3 regions of the Streptomyces sp. NPDC051219 genome follow, and region 1 is predicted to be linked to each of the others. Evidence: riboswitches for the same ligand, from Rfam matches in the RefSeq annotation. Region 1 holds a riboswitch; each other region holds the start of a gene.
The links. Region 1 has a riboswitch for cobalamin ahead of AB0M62_RS12875 (ribonucleoside-diphosphate reductase subunit alpha). Riboswitches for the same ligand answer to the same signal wherever they lie in the genome.

Region 1 (6,237 bases):
GTCGAGAAGGTTCTTCTCGGCCTTGGCGGGGGTGGAGCTCATTACTGGCATGCCTCGCAGGACTCGGGGTTCTCCAGGGAGCAGGCGATGGCCTCGGCATCGGGCGAGGCGACCTGCTGGACGGGGACGGTGGCCGCGCCGGTCGCCGCCGCGCCGGCCGCTCGGGCGATGCGGGTCGCCGGGCGGGAGCGCAGGTAGTACGTCGTCTTCAGGCCCCTCTTCCAGGCGTACGCGTACATCGAGCTGAGCTTGCCGATGGTGGGCGAGGCCATGAAGAGGTTGAGCGACTGGCTCTGGTCGAGATAGGGGGTACGGGCCGCGGCCATGTCGATCAGCGCGCGCTGCGGCAGCTCCCACGCGGTCCGGTAGAGGGCTCGGATCTCCTGGGGGATCCAGTTCAGACCCTCGATCGAGCCGTTGGAGTCGCGCAGCGCCTCGCGGGTCCGGGCGTCCCAGATGCCGTGCTTCTTCAGGTCGTTCACCAGGTAGGCGTTCACCTGGAGGAACTCGCCGCTGAGCGTCTCGCGCTTGAAGAGGTTGGAGACCTGCGGCTCGATGCACTCGTACACGCCGGCGATCGACGCGATGGTCGCGGTCGGCGCGATGGCGAGCAGGAGGGAGTTGCGCATGCCCGTGGAAGCGATACGAGTGCGCAGCGCGGCCCAGCGCTCCGGCCAGCTGACCTCGACGCCATAGTGGTCGGGGTGCAGCACACCGCGGGCGGATCGGGTCTGGGACCAGGCCGGGAGCGGGCCGTTGCGCTCGGCGAGGTCGCAGGACGCCTCGTACGCGGCGAGCATGATGCGCTCGGCGATCTTCGTGGAGAGCGTCTGCGCCTCCGCGGAGTCGAACGGCAGGCGCAGCTTGAAGAAGACGTCCTGCAGGCCCATCGCCCCCAGGCCCACCGGGCGCCACTTGGCGTTGGAGCGGCCGGCCTGCTCGGTCGGGTAGAAGTTGATGTCGACGACCCGGTCGAGGAAGGTCACGGCGGTACGGACGGTCTCGTCCAGCCGCTCCCAGTCGATCGCATCCTCCCCGTCGCGGACGTCACCGAGGACGAACGCGCCGAGGTTGACCGAGCCCAGGTTGCAGACCGCGGTCTCGCCGTCGTCCGTCACCTCCAGGATCTCGGTGCAGAGGTTCGAGGAGTGGACGACCTTGCCGGGCTCGGCGGTCTGGTTGGCCGTGCGGTTCGAGGCGTCCTTGAAGGTCATCCACCCGTTGCCGGTCTGGGCGAGGGTACGCATCATCCGGCCGTACAGCTGGCGGGCCGGGACGGTGGTGCGGGCCAGGCCGTCGTCTTCCGCCTTGCGGTAGGCGCGGTCGAACTCGTCGCCCCACAGGTCGACCAGTGCGGGCACATCGGCCGGCGAGAACAGCGACCAGTCGGCGTCGGCCTCGACGCGGCGCATGAACTCGTCCGGGATCCAGTGCGCGAGGTTGAGGTTGTGCGTACGGCGGGCTTCCTCGCCGGTGTTGTCGCGCAGCTCCAGAAACTCCTCGATGTCCGCGTGCCACGTCTCCAGGTAGACGCAGGCCGCGCCCTTGCGCCGGCCGCCCTGGTTGACCGCCGCGACCGACGAGTCGAGCGTGCGCAGGAACGGGACGATGCCGTTGGAGTGGCCGTTCGTGCCGCAGATCAGCGAACCGCGGGAGCGGATACGGGAGTACGACAGTCCGATGCCGCCCGCGTGCTTCGAGAGCCGCGCGACCTGGTGATAGCGGTCGTAGATCGAGTCGAGCTCGTCCAGCGGCGAGTCCAGCAGATAGCAGGAGGACATCTGCGGGTGGCGGGTGCCCGAGTTGAAGAGGGTGGGGGAGGAGGGGAGGTAGTCCAGGCGGCTCATCAGCCGGTAGAGAGCGGCGACCTCGTCGACCGCGCGCGGGCCGGCGTCCTCGGCCAGGCCCGAGGCCACCCGCAGCATGAAGTGCTGGGGCGTCTCGATCACCTGACGGGTGATCGGGTGGCGCAGCAGGTAGCGGCTGTGCAGCGTCCGGAGACCGAAGTAGCCGAAGCGGTCGTTCGCCCCGTCGGCGACCGACATGTCGACCAGCGTGTCCAGCCGCTCCGCGTGCGTAAGGACGAACTCGGCCGTACGGTCGGCGATCAGGCCCTCCCGGTGGCCCACCGAGACGGAAGCGGAGAACGACACCGCCCCCTGGCCCGCCGCCTCGTCCGCGATCGCGAGGGTCAGCAGCCGCGCGGCGAGCCGCGAGTAGGCCGGGTCCTCGGAGATGAGACCCGCGGCCGCCTCGGTGGCCAGGCCCCGCAGCTCGGCCTCGTCCGACCTCGCGTTGCGGCCGCGGAGCGCGGCCGCGGCGACCCTGCCGGGGTCGGCGTCCGGCAGGTCGGCGGTGAGGTCGGTCAGGGTCCGCAGCAGTGCGGTCCCCGGTCCGTCGGCAACCTGTGCTGAAGCAGGACCGGCTGGCGCGATGGTCACGGGGGTGCTCTCCCTCGCTCGGCTCGGGGCCACAGGGAAGCGGGGGCGCTTCGGGCGTGTGCAACCGGCACAGGGCAGCACGCCACGCAGCGTCCACCGGCCTATCCGCGAGGCCCGGACGTATCGGCGTCCGGATCGGTCGAACCGGACGCGCCGTCGGCAGGTGTTCGGACTCCTGGGTGCGTGAAAGCGCACCAATGCACCGTTGCGGGACAGTTCCGGATTTTCACCGGATTCCCCTGCGGCGACAGCGAGCATGAGCATACATGTGGGGGGCGGGCGTTGCGGCACCCCCCACATGTTGTGTCGTGGGTCGGTCGTAGGTCGCTACAGCTCCAACTCGTAGGTAAGGAGCGAGATGCCCGGTATCGGCTTCCAGTCCCGCTCCGGAGTGCGCGTGAAGCCCGTCCGTTCGTAGATCCGGTGGGCTCCGCGCATGCTGGGCTGGGTGGACAGCACGAGCCGCTCGACGCCGTCCAGGGCCCGCGCCCGCTCGATGCACGCCCGCACAAGAGCCTCCCCCGCGCCGCGCCCCCGCCCCTCCCGGGCGACCGCCAGCATCCGGAACTCCGCCTCGCCGTCCCGCGCGATGTCGGCCCACGCGCTGCCGGGCGGCGCGAACGTCACACTGCCCAGCGGCTCCCCGTCCTGCACCGCGACGAGCACCTCCGCGGCGGCCGCGCGCCGGGCCACGTCCCGCAGGAGGTGGATGTAGTCGTCGTCCTTCCCGGAGTCCAGCAGTCCGTCCCCCAGATACGCCTGGGCGGTGATCTCACCCAGCTGCTCGTACTCCTCGGGCGTGGCCCGCCTGATCGCGATGTCCATGTTCGAAGTGTGCCGCAGGGGTTGGACAGCAGGGGTCCGGCAGCAGGGTCCCGGGCAGCAGGGATACGCCGGCCGGGGTCCGGGGATACGGCAACGGGCCGCCGCATGCCCCCAGGAGGGGCTGCGACGGCCCGTCGGGCCGTTCCGGAGGCTCAGCAGCAGCGGAACCCGTCCCGTGGATCGGCCTCCCGCGCGTCCGTGCGGCTGCGCTCGAACTCGCGCCGCGTCATCACCTCGGCGTCCGGGTTGCAGGCCCGGGCGTGGGCGACGTACTTGTCGTACACCGCCTCGCCCGACAGCTCGCGCACGAACCAGCGGACCCGGTCCACCACCCGCCGGACCCTCGTCGCGGAGGCCCGCCGGATCATGCCGGGCCGGTCCCTGCCGGGACGGTGTCCTTGCGGACACCGCCGTCCGGGCCCAGTCCGGCCGCGGCGAACTCGGCCTTCTCCTCCTTGGTGGCCAGCATGCTCGCCGGCGCGAGCAGCTTGGACTCGGTGTACGGGACCTCGGCGAGCCGGACGCCCTCCGGATTGCTGATGGCCCGGAAGCAGACCCGCGCTGCGTCGGCGATGACCACGATGATGAGGACCGCGAAGAGCGCCGACAGCACGCCGTCGACCGTGGCATTGGTGACGATGGTGTGCATGTCGTCCATCGACTTGGCGGGCGGCAGCACCTTGTCGGCGTCGATGCCCGCCTGGTACTTCTCGCGCTGTGCGAAGAAGCCGAGCTTGGTGTCGTCCGAGAAGATCTTCTGCCAGCTCGCCGTGAGCGTGACCGCGACGTCCCAGGCGAGCGGGACAGCAGTGACCCACGCCCACTTCAGCCGCCCGGACTTGACCAGGAGCGTGGTGCACACGGCGAGCGCCACGGCGGCGAGCAGCTGGTTGGCGATACCGAATAGCGGGAAGAGCTGGTTGATTCCGCCCAGCGGGTCGTGTACGCCGACCCACAGGAAGTAGCCCCAGCCGCCGACGACGACCGCGCTGGCGAACCAGACGCCCGGCTTCCAGCTGACCTGGCGGAACGGCTTGTAGACGTTGCCCAGCATGTCCTGGAGCATGAAGCGCCCGACGCGCGTCCCCGCGTCCACGGTGGTGAGGATGAACAGCGCCTCGAACATGATCGCGAAGTGGTACCAGAAGGCCTTCAGCGCGGTGCCGCCGATCACGGCGGAGAAGATCTCCGACATACCGAGCGCGAAGGTCGGCGCACCACCGGTCCGCGACAGCAGGCTGGCTTCGTCGACGTCGGCGGCCGCCTTCGCCAGCTGCTCGGGAGAAATGGTGAATCCGAGGTTCGCCACCGCCTGGGAGGCGGACTCGACGGTCGTGCCGACGACGCCCGCGGGGGAGTTGATGGCGAAGTACAGGCCGGGGTCGATGATGCAGGCCGTGATCATCGCCATGATGGCGACGAACGACTCGGTCAGCATGGCCCCGTAGCCGATCATCCGGATCTGGGTCTCCTTCTGGACCATCTTCGGCGTGGTGCCCGAGGAGACCAGGGAGTGGAAGCCGGAGAGCGCACCGCACGCGATGGTGATGAAGACGAAGGGGAACATCGAGCCGGCGAAGACCGGTCCGTCCCCGCGGCTCGCGAACTCGGTGACGGCGTCCATCTTCAGGGTCGGCAGGGCGATCACGACGCCCAGCGCGAGCAGCACGATGGTGCCGACCTTCATGAAGGTGGAGAGGTAGTCGCGCGGCGCGAGCAGTATCCAGACGGGCAGTACGGAGGCCAGGAAGCCGTACACGATCATCCAGATGACGAGCGTGCCCTTCTCCAGCGTGAAGAAGTCGGCGAGCGACGAATCGGCGACCCAGCCGCCCGCGACGATGGCAAGCAGCAGCAGCGCCACGCCGACGACGGAGACCTCGGTGACCTTGCCCGGCCGCAGTATGCGCAGATAGACGCCCATGAAGAGGGCGATCGGGATGGTCATGCCGATGGAGAACACGCCCCACGGCGAGTCGGCCAGGGCGTTGACGATGACCAGCGCCAGCACGGCGAGCAGGATGATCATGATGGCGAAGACGGCGACCAGCGCGGCCGCGCCCCCGAAGGGCCCTATCTCGTCGCGGGCCATCTGGCCGAGAGAGCGGCCGTTGCGGCGCGTCGAGAAGAAGAGCGTCACCATGTCCTGGACCGCGCCGGCGAAGATGACGCCCGCGACGATCCAGATCGTGCCGGGCAGGTAGCCCATCTGCGCGGCGAGGACGGGGCCGACCAGCGGACCCGCGCCCGCGACCGCCGCGAAGTGATGCCCGAAGAGCACACGACGGTCGGTGGGATGGAAGTCGACACCGTTGTCAAGACGTTCCGCGGGGGTGGCCCGCGTTTTGTCGACCTTCAGTACGCGGTTGGCGATGAAGCGGGAATAGAAGCGGTACGCGATCGCGTACGAGCCCAGCGCGGCCGCGAGCATCCAGGCGGCGGAGACGTCCTCGCCGCGGGAGAGCGCGAGCACGGCCCAGCCGATCGCGCCCACGAGGGCGACGAGTGACCAGACAGCGATCGACTTCGGGGTAAGTCCGCGTTGAGCGGTTGTGGGTGATGCCGACTCTGGCATGGTGTTCCGTCCCCTCGCTGATCACCTGCTTAATGCGCAGGAAATCTAGGGGACCCTCTCGCAGGCGTCACCCCCGTCCGTATATCGGTACGGGAACGATGTTGTACCGGACGGCCGGCCGGGCAGCGGAACGGCCCCGCCGGGTGTGCCCGGCGGGGCCGTGAACAGTACGAATGCCTCTGCATGTGCCCGGAGGCGTTGGGACGCGCGTGGAGGCCTCGGCGGCGAAACGATCAGCCGGTCGGCCGCTGCAGCCGCGCCACGAACTTGTACCGGTCACCGCGGTAGACCGAGCGCACCCACTCCACCGGCTCGCCGTTCGCGTCCAGCGAGTGCCGCGAGAGCATCAGCATCGGCAGGCCGACATCGGTGCCGAGCAGGCCGGCCTCGCGTGGG
Region 2 (6,237 bases), on a different contig from region 1:
TACAAGCTGAGCAGCAAGACCGACGAGAAGGCATCGGCCAAGGGCTACCGCATCGGCCAGATCGGCTCCGCCGGCCTCGTCTCGCTGGCCCACGGCACCAACGACGCGCAGAAGACCATGGGCATCATCACGCTGGCCCTGGTCACCGGCGGCGCCCTCGCCCCCGGCTCGAACCCGCCCATGTGGGTCATCCTCTCGGCCGGTCTCGCGATCGCGCTCGGCACCTACCTCGGCGGCTGGCGCATCATCCGCACCATGGGCAAGGGCCTCACCGACCTCCAGCCGCAGCAGGGCTTCGCCGCCCAGACCAGCGCGGCGAGCGTCATCCTGGCCTCCTCGAACCTCGGCTTCTCGCTCTCCACCACCCACTCGTGCTCCGGCGCGGTGATGGGCTCCGGTCTCGGGCGAAAGGGCGGTGTGGTCCGCTGGTCCACCGCGACCCGCATGTTCATCGCCTGGGGCCTGACCCTGCCGGCGGCGGGTCTCGTCGCGGCCGGCGCCGAGTTCGTGACCAAGCAGGGTGACTGGGGGGTCGCCGCCGTCGCGGTCTTCCTCGTCAGCTCCTGCCTCGCGATCTGGCTCATCTCCCGCCGTCAGGTCGTCGACCACACCAACGTCAACGAGACCGGCGTGGACGGCGAGCCCGCGGGTGTCGTGACCACCGCCATCGCCGCCGTCACCCCGCCTCCGGCGGGCGTCACCGCCGGCGCCACCGGCGAACTGAAGGCCACCATCCCGGGCCCGGTGCCCGCGGCCCCCGAACCTCCGCAGCCCGCGACCGTCTGACGGGGCCGGCCGCGCTCGGCGCCCGACGCGCTCGACGACTGAAGGAATCAGCAGTATGAAGATCGACTGGGCAGCTCTCGGCTCCGTCTTCGGAGTCAGCCTCACAGCCACCGTGGTCCTGGTGGGCCTGTTCACCCTCGGCATCGTGGGCCTCTCGAAGCAGGAGTCCGCCACCGCACAGGGAGGCTCCGCCGGCTCCGTGGCCATGGCCCGCACGGGCGCGTACGCCTGCTTCGCACTCTGCGCGGCGGCCGTGGCCTACGGGATCTATCTGATCGTCGTCTGACCGAACCGGCATCCGGACGAACCGGGCATCCGGACGCCCCCGGCAGGGTCCCCCCGAGGACTCCTGCCGGGGGCGTTCGCGTTCCCGCCGGTGTGGGTCTTCGCACACTGTCCCGCCGCAGGTCAACGGCGAGTTGACGGGCGTTCGCAGGCCGTGGTGGACTTCCGGAGCCAAACGGCGGCAGGAGAGGAAGTCCGGTGCGAATCCGGCGCGGTCCCGCCACTGTCACCGGGGAGCACTCCCCCACACCGGAAGTCACGGCCGCTGCGTAAGGGCTGGAAGGCCGGGGGAGTTGCCGATCCGGGAGCCAGGAGACTCTCACCGCCGGTCACGTCGAACCAGGGCGCGGACCCTGAGTGAGGACTTCGCCATGCCCGGCTGCGGTTCAGTTGTCCATGTGAGTGCCGTCCAACCGAGGACGGTCTTTCCGAGTACGGGGTCCCGCCGAGGCGTATCGGCCGGCTGAACCCATGCGTGCCGATCGCGTTTTCGCATACGGCGCGACAGCCGGCCTGATCGGCGACCTGGTCCTGGGCGATCCCCGCCGCGGACATCCGGTCGCGGCGTTCGGGCGGGCTGCCAGCGCTGTCGAGAAGGTCCTGTGGCGTGACCACCGCGGGTGGGGCTCGCTGCATGCCGTGGTGTGCGCCGGCGGCGCGGCCGCGGCCGGCGCGCTCGCCGCAAGCGCCTTGCGTTCCCGTCCCGTTGCCCATGCCGCGCTGACCGCCGCGGCGACCTGGGCCGTGGTGGGCGGGACATCACTGGGCCGCGAGGCGAGGGCCGTCGGCGGTGCGCTGGCGGTGGGCGACCTCGAGGTCGCCCGGGAGCGGCTGCCCCATCTCTGCGGGCGCGACCCCCAGTTCCTGGACGGGCAGCAGATCGCCCGCGCCGTCGTGGAGTCCGTCGCCGAGAACACCTCCGACGCCGTGGTCGGTGCCCTGGTGTGGGGAGCCGTCGCGGGCGTGCCCGGCCTGCTCGCGTTCCGCGCCGTGAACACCCTGGACGCCATGGTCGGGCACAAGTCGCCGCGATATCTGCGGTACGGCTGGGCCTCGGCGCGGCTCGACGACGTGGCGGGCCGGCCGGGCTCCCGGCTGACCGCCGCGGCCGCGCTGCTGGCCGGGCCCGACCGCCGGGGGGCGGTACGGGCCTGGCGGCAGGACGCGGCAAAGCACCCGAGCCCCAACGCCGGCCCGGTGGAGGCCTCGTTCGCCGGCGCCCTGGGCGTACGGCTCGGCGGGACCCTCTCGTACGCCGGCCGCGTCGAGCACCGGCCGGTGCTGAACGGCGGTGGCCGGCCGGTGGGAGTGGGCGACATCGAACGCGCGGTGAAGCTGTCGCGCGTGGTGACCGGGATCGCCCTGGGCGCGTGTGTCGCGGTCCGGCTGATCGCCGGCCGACTGGTCTCTGGACGGAGGGGAACCGCATGAGCGCTGGTGGACTGCTGGTTGCCGGCACCACGTCGGACGCCGGCAAGAGCGTGGTCACGGCCGGGATCTGCCGGTGGCTGGTACGTACCGGGGTGAAGGTCGCGCCCTTCAAGGCGCAGAACATGTCGCTGAACTCGTTCGTCACGCGCGAGGGCGCGGAGATCGGGCGCGCCCAGGCGATGCAGGCGCAGGCCGCGCGCGTCGAGCCGAGCGCGCTGATGAACCCCGTACTCCTCAAGCCCGGCAGCGACCGCAGCAGCCAAGTGGTGCTGCTGGGCAAGCCGGTGGGTGAGATGAGCGCGCGCGGGTTCTTCGGGGGGCCGGGGGCCGCGGCGGAGCCGTCCCCGGGCGCGCCGTCCCCCGGAGGGGCCTTGCGCGGCGGTCGGCAGGAGGGACTTCTCGGGACCGTCACGGCGTGCCTGGAGGAACTGCGGGGCACGTATGACGCCGTGATCTGTGAGGGGGCCGGCAGTCCTGCCGAGATCAATCTGCGCCGTACGGACATCGTGAACATGGGCATCGCGCGGGCGGCGAACTTCCCGGTGGTCGTCGTGGGCGACATCGACCGCGGGGGCGTCTTCGCCTCGTTCTTCGGAACGACCGCCCTGCTGAGCGCGGCGGACCAGGCGCTGATCGCCGGGTACCTGGTGAACAAGTTCCGGGGCGACGTGTCGCTGCTCGAGCCCGGGATGGAGATGCTCCGGGGACTGACCGGCCGTCAGACCTTCGGGGTGCTGCCGTTCCGGCACGGTCTGGGGATCGACGAGGAGGACGGCCTGCGCGTCTCCCTGCGGGGAGCCGTACGTGAGTCCGTCGTCGCCCCGCCGGTCGGCCAGGACGTGCTGCGGGTCGCCGTGTGCGCGGTGCCGCTGATGTCCAACTTCACGGACGTCGACGCACTGGCCGCCGAGCCGGGTGTCGTCGTGCGGTTCGTGGACCGCGCGGAGGAACTCCTCGACGCCGACCTGGTGGTGGTGCCGGGCACGCGTGGCACCGTCGGGGCGCTGGAGTGGCTGCGGGAACGCGGACTCGCGGACGCGATCGCGCGGCGCGCGGTCGAGGGCCGGCCCGTCCTCGGCATCTGCGGCGGCTACCAGGTGCTCGGGGAGCACATCGAGGACGAGGTCGAGTCGCGGGCGGGGGCCCTGAATGGGCTCGGACTGCTGCCCGTCCGGGTGCGTTTCGCCGTCGAGAAGACACTCGCCCGGCCCGTCGGCCAGGCGCTCGGCGAGCGCGTCGAGGGGTACGAGATCCACCACGGAGTCGCCGACGTGCTCGGCGGAGAAGCATTCGTCTCCGATGACCGGGGACGCGGCCTGGACGGCTGCCGGGTGGGCTCCGTCTGGGGCACCCACTGGCACGGGGCACTGGAGAGCGACGGCTTCCGGCGGGCGTTCCTGCGGGAGGTGGCCGCCGCCGCGGGGCGCCGCTTCCTACCGGCCCCGGACACCTCCTTCGGCACGCTGCGCGAGGAGCAGCTCGACCTCCTCGGCGACCTGATCGAGGAACACGCGGACACGGACGCGCTGCTGCGGCTGATCGAGTCGGGCGCACCGTCAGGACTTCCCTTCATCGCACCTGGAGCGCCATGAGCACCGTGCTGTTGCTGTCCACCGCCGATACGGACCTGCTGGCGGCCCGGGCCTCCGGCGCGCCGTACCGCATCGGCAACCCGACCCGCGTCGACGTCTCGGCGGAACTGCCCGCGCTGATCGAGGGAGCCTCGGTGGCCGTCGTACGGCTGCTGGGCGGGAAGCGGGCGTGGGAGGACGGGCTCGCCGTCCTCAAGGCGTCCGGGATTCCGACCGTGCTGCTGGGCGGCGAGACCGTACCGGACGCGGAGCTGATGGCCGAGTCGTCCGTGCCCGCGGGCGTGGTCGCCGAGGCGCTGCGCTATCTCGTCGAGGGCGGCCCGGGGAACCTCGTCGAACTGGCCAGGTTCCTTTCGGACACCGTGCTGCTGACCGGACAGGGCTTCGCCGAACCGCAGACGATGCCCGAGTGGGGGCCGCACGGCGAGCGCGGACTGGAAGCGGGGCGGCCGACCGTCGGCGTGCTCTTCTACCGGGCACACCACCTCTCCGGGAACACCGCCTTCGTCGACACCCTGTGCGACGCCATCGAGGCGAAGGGCGCCAACGCCCTGCCCGTGTACTGCGGTTCACTGCGCGGCGCCGACGCCGGGCTGTACGAACTGCTGGGCCGGGCCGACACGCTGATCGCCACCGTCCTCGCTGCGGGCGGTACGCGCGCCTCGGACGCCTCAGCGGGCGGCGACGACGAGGCGTGGGACATCGGCGCGCTCGCCGACCTCGACGTACCCGTACTGCAGGGCCTGTGCCTGACGTCCTCGCGCGCCGTCTGGGAGGACTCGGACGCCGCTCTCTCCCCCATGGACGCCGCGATGCAGGTCGCGATCCCCGAGTTCGACGGGCGGTTGATCACGGTTCCCTTCTCCTTCAAGGAGCAGGGCCCCGACGACGTGCCGGTGTACGTCGCCGATCCCGAGCGCGCCTCGCGGGTCGCGGGGATCGCCGTACGGCACGCCAGGCTGAAGCACAAGCCCAACGCTGAGAAGAAGCTCGCGCTCGTGTTCACCGCCTATCCCACCAAGCACTCGCGCGTCGGCAACGCGGTGGGACTCGACACACCCGCGTCCGCGGTACGGGTGCTGGACGCCCTGCGCGACGCCGGTTACGCGGTGGAAGGCCACCCGGACAACGGCGACGAGCTGATCCACCGGCTCATCGACGCCGGCGGGCACGACGTGGAGTGGCTGACCGAGGAGCAGCTCGCCGCCGCGCCGGCGCGAGTGCCGCTCGCCGACTACCGGGCCTGGTTCGACAAGCTGGAGCCCGGGCTGCGCGACGGCATGCTGGAGCACTGGGGCGAGCCGCCGGGCCAGTTGTACGTGGACGGTGACGACATCGTCCTGGCGTCCCTCCGGTTCGGGAACGTCGTCGTGATGATCCAGCCGCCACGCGGCTTCGGGGAGAACCCGATCGCGATCTACCACGACCCCGACATGCCGCCCTCGCACCACTACATGGCGGCGTACCGCTGGCTGGAGTCCACGACGTCCGAAGGCGGCTTCGGCGCCGACGCCATCGTCCACATGGGCAAGCACGGCACCCTGGAGTGGCTGCCGGGCAAGGGCCTCGGCCTGTCGGCGGGCTGCGGTCCCGACGCCGTACTGGGCGAACTGCCGCTGGTGTACCCGTTCATCGTCAACGACCCGGGTGAGGGTACGCAGGCCAAACGCCGCGGCCACGCCACGGTGGTGGACCATCTGGTGCCGCCGATGGCCCGCGCCGACACGTACGGCGATCTGGCGAAGCTCGAGCAGCTGCTCGACGAGTACGCGCTCGTCAGCGACCTCGACCCGACGAAGGCGCCGGCCGTCCGCGCCCAGATCTGGACGCTGGTCAAGGCCGCCGAGCTCCACCACGACCTGCATGTCGACGAGCAGCCCGACGACGGCGACTTCGACGAGTTCGTCATGCACATCGACGGTTACCTGTGCGAGATCAAGGACGTCCAGATCCGTGACGGCCTGCACATCCTGGGCGGCGGTCCCGAGGCCGGGGCCCGCGTCAACCTCGTCCTGGCGGTGCTGCGCGCCTCGCAGGTGTGGGGCGGCCGGGCGAACGCGCTGCCGGGGCTCAGGGCAGCTCTCGCCGAGCACTTCGGGCTGGAGGAGAAGTCCCTGCTCGGCGAGCCGGGTGCGGCCGTGAA
Region 3 (6,237 bases), on a different contig from region 1:
GCGGACCGCAGGAGCAGTAGGGCCCGATTGCGCGTCAGGAGGTTTGCGGGGGCGGCCGGTCACTCGCCGCCCGCGGTCATGTCCGTCAGCTCCGCCAGCGCCTCCGTGAGCCACTCCAGCCAGAATTCCTCCAGGCCGATCCCGGCGTGCAGCACCAGGCGGCGCAGCCGGTCCTCGTCCGCGTTCCGGCCGGGAGGGAAGTCGCGCTCCTCGATCGCCGCATACGTCGCCGACTGCCGCTGGTGCAGCGCGAGATGACGTCGCAGCTCCGCCTCGAGCCCCTCGGGCCCGACCACCGCCGCCGCGCGCAGCCGCAACAGCAGCGGGTCCCGGATGGGCTTCGGGTCCTGGCTCTCGCCGACCCAGCGGGTGAGTTCCGCGCGGCCGGCGGGCAGTACCTCGAACTCCTTCTTCTGCCCGCGTGCGGGCAGCTCGGAAGGAAGGGCCCGGATCAGTCCGCCCTGCTCCAGCTTCCCCAGCTCCCGGTAGATCTGCTGATGCGTGGCCGACCAGAAGTACCCGATCGACCGGTCGAATCGGCGCGTCAGCTCCAGCCCCGACGACGGCTTCTCGAGCAGGGCGGTGAGGATCGCGTGCGGGAGTGACATGGAGGCATCCTAGGTATCCGGCGCCGATACGGCCCGATCCCCGTGGAGCGCCGTCGCCCAGTCGCCGAGCGCCTCAGGGGTGCGCGGCCCGGCCTCCGACTCGCCGAGCAGCCCGTGTGCCCGCAGTACCTCCGCGGCCGCCATGCCCCACGGCCTGCGCAGTCGGGAGGCGGTCAGCAGTCCCCGGTCGGCCAGCAGTTCCCCGACGGGTCCCGTGCGCAGCCCGTCCGGCGCGAGGACTGCGGCGTCGTCGGCCCAGCGCAGCGCGAGGTCCACATCGTGCGTGGCCATGACGACGGTGGTACCGAAGTCGCGCAGCCGCCCAAGGACCGCCAGCAGCCGTTCCTGGCCGTGCGGGTCGAGGCCGGCCGTGGGCTCGTCGAGGATCAGCACCCGCGGCCTCATCGCCACGGCACCCGCGATCGCGGCCCGCTTGCGCTGCCCGTACGACAGCAGATGCGTCGGCCGGTCCCGCAGAGCCACGATGTCCAGGGCCTCCAGCGCCTCCGCGACCCGGTCCCGGACCTCGGCCTCCGGCAGGCCCAGGTTCATCGGGCCGAACGAGACGTCCTGGCCGACCGAGGCGGCGAAGAGCTGGTCGTCCGGGTCCTGCACCACCAGTTGTACGGTCGTCCGCAGCCCGGTCAGTCCGGCGCGGTCGTACGCCACGGGCTCGCCCTCCAGCCGCAGTTCTCCCGACCCGCACCGCAGACCGCCGCTGAGCAGTCGCAGCAGCGTGGTCTTGCCACTTCCGTTGCGGCCGAGGACGGCGAGCGATCGCCCCGGCGGGATACCGAAGCTCACACCGTCGAGCACGGCCGGGCCGTCCTGGTACGCGTAGCTCGCCGCGACGAGCTCCACGACGTGCCGCGCGGACACGGCTGCCCCTCCGGAGTCTGAGGTCGCTGCTGTCACGGGAGAAGCCTTTCGAGTACGAGGGTGAGGGCGGTGACACCCACGAGCAGCGCGCCGCTCGCGGCGAGGAACCGCCAGGAGAGCACCGCCTGCGGGACCAGGACGCGCAGGGTGCCGTCGTAGCCGCGGCCCGCCAGACCCGACTGCAGGCGCTCCGCGCGGTCGAAGGCCCTTACGAAGGCCGTCGCGCCGAGGCCGGCGAGCGAACGCCAGGTGGCCGCCCGGGTGGTGTGCCCCAGCCGGGCCGCCTGCGCCTGCCGGATCCGGGTGACGGCGTCCAGCAGCAGGAAGCTGATCCGGTACATCACCAGGGCGACGTCCACCACGGGCGCGGGGACACCCGCCCGCACCAGCCGCGGCAGGACATCGGAGACAGGCGTGGTGAAGGCGAACAGCAGCACCCCCAGCGAGGCCGCCGAAGTCCGCAACAGCAGCTGCCCCGCGTGTACCGCGCCGTCCGGTGCGAGCGTCACGAAGCCGTCGACGCCGCCCACCTGGAACAGCAGCGGTACCGCGCCGGTGACGCAGAACCCGAGCGGAATGCGGTACGCCCGCCACAGTTGACGGGGGGCGACCCCGGCCGGGCCGAGCAGCACGCCGAGCGTGGCGCCCGCGACCAGTACCGCCCCCGGCCAGGGCGGCAGACAAACCGCCGAGACGGTCAGTCCGAGCCCCAGGACGGCCTTCTCCACGGGGTGGCGGCGGCGCCAGCGACTGCTGTGCGCCGCCGCGTCGATGGGCAGCATCCGCCGGCTACGGCAGCGGTGCGCCGGACCCGCGCTGCTCGCCCGGCCCCCCGGACGCCGCTGCGGTCGGTGCGGATGCGGTCGGTGCGGACGCTGCCGGTGCGGGCGCTGCCTGTGGAGACGCGGCCTGTGTCCCGGCGGGGGGTGCCGCTGTCGCCGCGCGGGCCTCGCCCTGCCTGCGGCCCCTGCGAAGCCCGAAGTAGTAGGCCAGCACGCCCGCGCCGAGCGCCGCCTGCAACGAGAACAGCGCCGACTCGATCTCGCCGGACGGAGGCTCGTACAGCGGGGTGAACCACGGCTCGTAATCCGGCTGGATCTCGTTGATCGCGGCCTCCGCCTGCCCGTCGGCCCCGGAGAACGGTTCCTCCTTGCCGTCCCCGAGCCCGAGTGCGAGCGGCAGTACGGCGAGTGCGGCCACGATGAGCAGAAGCAGTGAGTTGATCTTTGCGTTACGGCTCATCAGGCCACGGCCCCCTTCTTCTGCCCCGGCTGCGCGCCCTTGAGGAGTACACCGAGCCGCGTCAGCTCGCCCTTGCTGGACTGCATCAGCAGCCGCATCACCAGCACGGTCAGCAGACCCTCGCTGACCGCCAGGGGGATCTGGGTGACGGCGAAGATCCCGCCGAACTTGGCCAGCGCCCCGGGAATTCCGGTCGCCGGGTCGGGGAACGCGAGCGCCAGCTGCACGCTGGTGACGCAGTACGTGCTCAGGTCGGCCACGAAGGCGCCGAAGCACACGCTGACCATCAGGGGCACTTCGAAGTGCCGCAGCAGCCGGTACACGCCGTATCCCGCCCACGGTCCGGCGACGGCCATCGAGAAGACGTTGGCACCCAGGGTGGTGAGCCCGCCGTGAGCCAGCAACAGCGCCTGGAACAAGAGGGTGATGGTGCCGAGGACTGCCATGATCGGCGGTCTGAACAGAATGGCCCCCAGCCCGGTACCAGTGGGGTGGGAACAACTTCCCGTCACGGAAGGAAGCTTGAGCGCAGACAGGACGAAGGTGAAGGCACCGGAGGCGCCGAGCAACAGTGTGCTCTCGGGGTTGGCCCTGACCTCACGGCTCAGCGCCTTGACCCCGTGGATGACGAATGGAGCTGACGCGGCGCCCCAGGCGACCGCGTGCAGCGGGGGCAGAAACCCCTCGGCTATATGCATGGTTGGGTAGACCCTCTCCAGCACCTCGTGGATGGACACGCGCCCTGGCCGGTCTCCTGGCTGACGGGGGTTCTGGGGATGTCGCACGTTCCCCAGACTGGCTGGATTGCCGCCCGGACTCCGCCTTCCCGGACTCCGCGGTCTCCCGCGGCGGTCCAGTGGCTCCCCGGAGGGTGGAGTCGGACTACCCGATCACAGTGGCGAGGGCCGCACCGGTACTGCACCGGTTTCCCGAACACCAAGGCCCTGTGACCCTAGTGCGCGGTGACGATCCGCGACAACCCGCGCACGGGCGCACGACCAGGGCGCCTGCGACGGGGGAGGGACCGGCGTCGGCCGGCGAGGCCCGTAACGGGGACGAGGGAAGGGGGGCGGCGGCCTCGGTCCCGCTCGCCGGAGCCACACGCGGGAGGCTCGAAGAGGAAGACGCCCCTGAGGAACACACGAGACGAGCGCGGCAATCGCGCCTCAGCCGGTTACCGGCGGGCGCGACGTCCACCGATCAGGGTTTCCCGGGCCTGTTCTGCCGCCTGGGATCGAGGCAGGGGGCCTCACCTCTGCCGCCGAGACCCCTGCTGGTCAGCGTTTCACACGGCTTTCAGGGACGGTCCGCCTTGCCGACGGGCGAGTCCGGGACAAAGCCGCGAGACGGGAAACCGCTGAGCAAGGGTGGTTTTCTCAGCACTCGATGACGTTGACCGCGAGCCCTCCGCGCGCCGTCTCCTTGTACTTGACCTTCATGTCCGCGCCGGTCTCCTTCATGGTCTTGATGACCTTGTCGAGAGACACCTTGTGGCTGCCGTCGCCGCGCATCGCCATCTTGGCCGCCGTGACGGCCTTGACCGCCGCCATGCCGTTGCGCTCGATGCAGGGGATCTGCACCAGGCCGCCGACCGGGTCGCAGGTCAGGCCCAGGTTGTGCTCCATGCCGATCTCGGCGGCGTTCTCGACCTGCTCCGGAGTGCCGCCCAGGACCTCGGCGAGCGCGCCTGCCGCCATCGAGCAGGCGGACCCGACCTCGCCCTGGCAGCCGACCTCGGCGCCGGAGATGGAGGCGTTCTCCTTGAAGAGCATGCCGACCGCGCCGGCGGCGAGCAGGAAGCGGACGATGCCGTCCTCATCGGCTCCGGGCACGAAGTTCATGAAGTAGTGCAGGACGGCCGGGATGATGCCGGCCGCTCCGTTGGTGGGAGCGGTCACCACGCGGCCGCCCGCCGCGTTCTCCTCGTTGACCGCCATCGCGTAGAGGGTCACCCACTCCATCGCGTGCGCCTTCTGGTCGCCCTCGGCGCGCAGCTGCCGCGCCGAGTTCGCCGCGCGGCGGCGGACCTTCAGCCCGCCCGGCAGGATCCCCTCGCGGGCCATACCACGCGAGACGCAGGACTGCATGACGCGCCAGATCTCCAGGAGTCCCTCCCGGATCTCCTCCTCGGTGCGCCAGGCCTTCTCGTTCTCCAGCATCATCGAGGAGATGGACAGGCCGGTTTCGCGGGAGAGGCGCAGCAGTTCGTCGCCGGTGCGGAAGGGGTACTTCAGCACGGTGTCGTCGAGCTTGATCCGGTCCTCGCCCACCGCGTCCTCGTCGACGACGAAGCCGCCCCCCACGGAGTAGTACGTCTTCTCCAGCAGCGGGGTGCCCGAGGCGTCGTACGCGAAGAGGGTCATGCCGTTCGCGTGGTACGGCAGGGAGCGCCGGCGGTGCAGGATCAGCTGGTTCGGCTCGTCGAACTCGATCTCGTGGGTCGCGCCTATCTCGGCGCCCAGCAGGCGGAGCCGCCCGGTCTGCCGGATGCGCTCGATCTCGTCGTCCGCCGTCTCGACGTCCACCGTCCGGGGCGAGTGGCCCTCCAGGCCCAGCAGCACGGCCTTGGGCGTGCCGTGACCGTGCCCCGTGGCACCCAGTGAGCCGAAGAGCTCCGCCCGGACCGAGGCGGTCTGCGCGAGCAGGCCGTCCTTCTTGAGGCGGCCGACGAACATCCGTGCCGCCCGCATCGGGCCGACCGTGTGCGAAGAGGACGGGCCGATGCCGATGGAGAAGAGGTCGAAGACGGAGATGGCCACGGTGGCGGACTCCCTTGTCTGCTCGTGGTGGGAGGTTCGGGTAAGGAGTGTTTGTAGAAGTCGAGCCTAACGCGAGCGGATGACAGAAACGCCTCGGCCGGGTGTCGGGCAGGGACCGGTCCGGTGCGGTCGGGGTCCCGATCCGCGCGCGTGTCCGAATCCTGGTCGTGATCGCGGACCGGGCCGGTCGGGCCCGGGTCGTCCAGTCGTACGAATGGCCCGGCCTGTGGACAACTCAGGCCGGGCCATCACGTCGCCGCCCTACGGTGAATCCGTCACGATCAACGGGCTCGTACGGGTCAGGCTCGTACGGAGCTCAAGCCGACGGGGGCGAGCAATGTCACCAGTTCACAGCGACGGGTACAGCGGGTGCTTCGCGGCGAGGGCGGAGACCCTGGCCTTCAGCGACTCACTGTCGTACGACGGCTTCAGCGCCTCGGCGATGATGTCGGCGACCTCGGTGAAGTCGTCGGCGCCGAAACCGCGCGTGGCCAGTGCCGGCGTACCGATGCGCAGACCCGAGGTGACCATCGGCGGCCGGGGGTCGTTCGGGATGGCGTTCCGGTTGACCGTGATGCCCAGCTCGTGGAGCCGGTCCTCGGCCTGCTGGCCGTCGAGCTCGGAGTTCCGCAGGTCGACGAGGACCAGGTGGACGTCCGTACCGCCGGTGAGGACGGACACGCCGTGCTCGGTGACGTCGGGCTGCACCAGGCGCTCGGCGAGGATGCGGGCGCCCTCGAGGGTGCGCT

Region 2: it holds a riboswitch for cobalamin, as region 1 does, so the genes downstream of both, AB0M62_RS03045 (cobalamin biosynthesis protein) here and AB0M62_RS12875 (ribonucleoside-diphosphate reductase subunit alpha) in region 1, are expected to answer to the same signal.
Region 3: it holds a riboswitch for cobalamin, as region 1 does, so the genes downstream of both, AB0M62_RS22925 (energy-coupling factor ABC transporter permease) here and AB0M62_RS12875 (ribonucleoside-diphosphate reductase subunit alpha) in region 1, are expected to answer to the same signal.

Annotation. Positions count from the first base shown of each region.
Region 1 covers NZ_JBFBAS010000008.1:203,152-209,388, forward strand. The annotation lists gene AB0M62_RS12870 (ribonucleotide-diphosphate reductase subunit beta) at 1-42, opposite strand, end outside; gene AB0M62_RS12875 (ribonucleoside-diphosphate reductase subunit alpha) at 42-2,441, opposite strand; cobalamin riboswitch at 2,582-2,712, opposite strand; gene AB0M62_RS12880 (GNAT family N-acetyltransferase) at 2,769-3,266, opposite strand; gene AB0M62_RS12885 (YbdD/YjiX family protein) at 3,419-3,634, opposite strand; gene AB0M62_RS12890 (carbon starvation CstA family protein) at 3,631-5,841, opposite strand; gene AB0M62_RS12895 (GntR family transcriptional regulator) at 6,075-6,237, opposite strand, start outside.
Region 2 covers NZ_JBFBAS010000002.1:65,069-71,305, forward strand. The annotation lists gene AB0M62_RS03035 (inorganic phosphate transporter) at 1-786, shown strand, start outside; gene AB0M62_RS03040 (hypothetical protein) at 842-1,072, shown strand; cobalamin riboswitch at 1,258-1,390, shown strand; gene AB0M62_RS03045 (cobalamin biosynthesis protein) at 1,543-2,502, shown strand; gene AB0M62_RS03050 (cobyric acid synthase) at 2,499-4,094, shown strand; gene cobN (cobaltochelatase subunit CobN) at 4,091-6,237, shown strand, end outside.
Region 3 covers NZ_JBFBAS010000021.1:80,668-86,904, reverse strand. The annotation lists gene AB0M62_RS22945 (PadR family transcriptional regulator) at 60-608, opposite strand; gene AB0M62_RS22940 (ATP-binding cassette domain-containing protein) at 618-1,487, opposite strand; gene cbiQ (cobalt ECF transporter T component CbiQ) at 1,520-2,269, opposite strand; gene AB0M62_RS22930 (energy-coupling factor ABC transporter substrate-binding protein) at 2,277-2,729, opposite strand; gene AB0M62_RS22925 (energy-coupling factor ABC transporter permease) at 2,729-3,427, opposite strand; cobalamin riboswitch at 3,456-3,685, opposite strand; gene AB0M62_RS22920 (L-serine ammonia-lyase) at 4,106-5,488, opposite strand; gene glyA (serine hydroxymethyltransferase) at 5,837-6,237, opposite strand, start outside.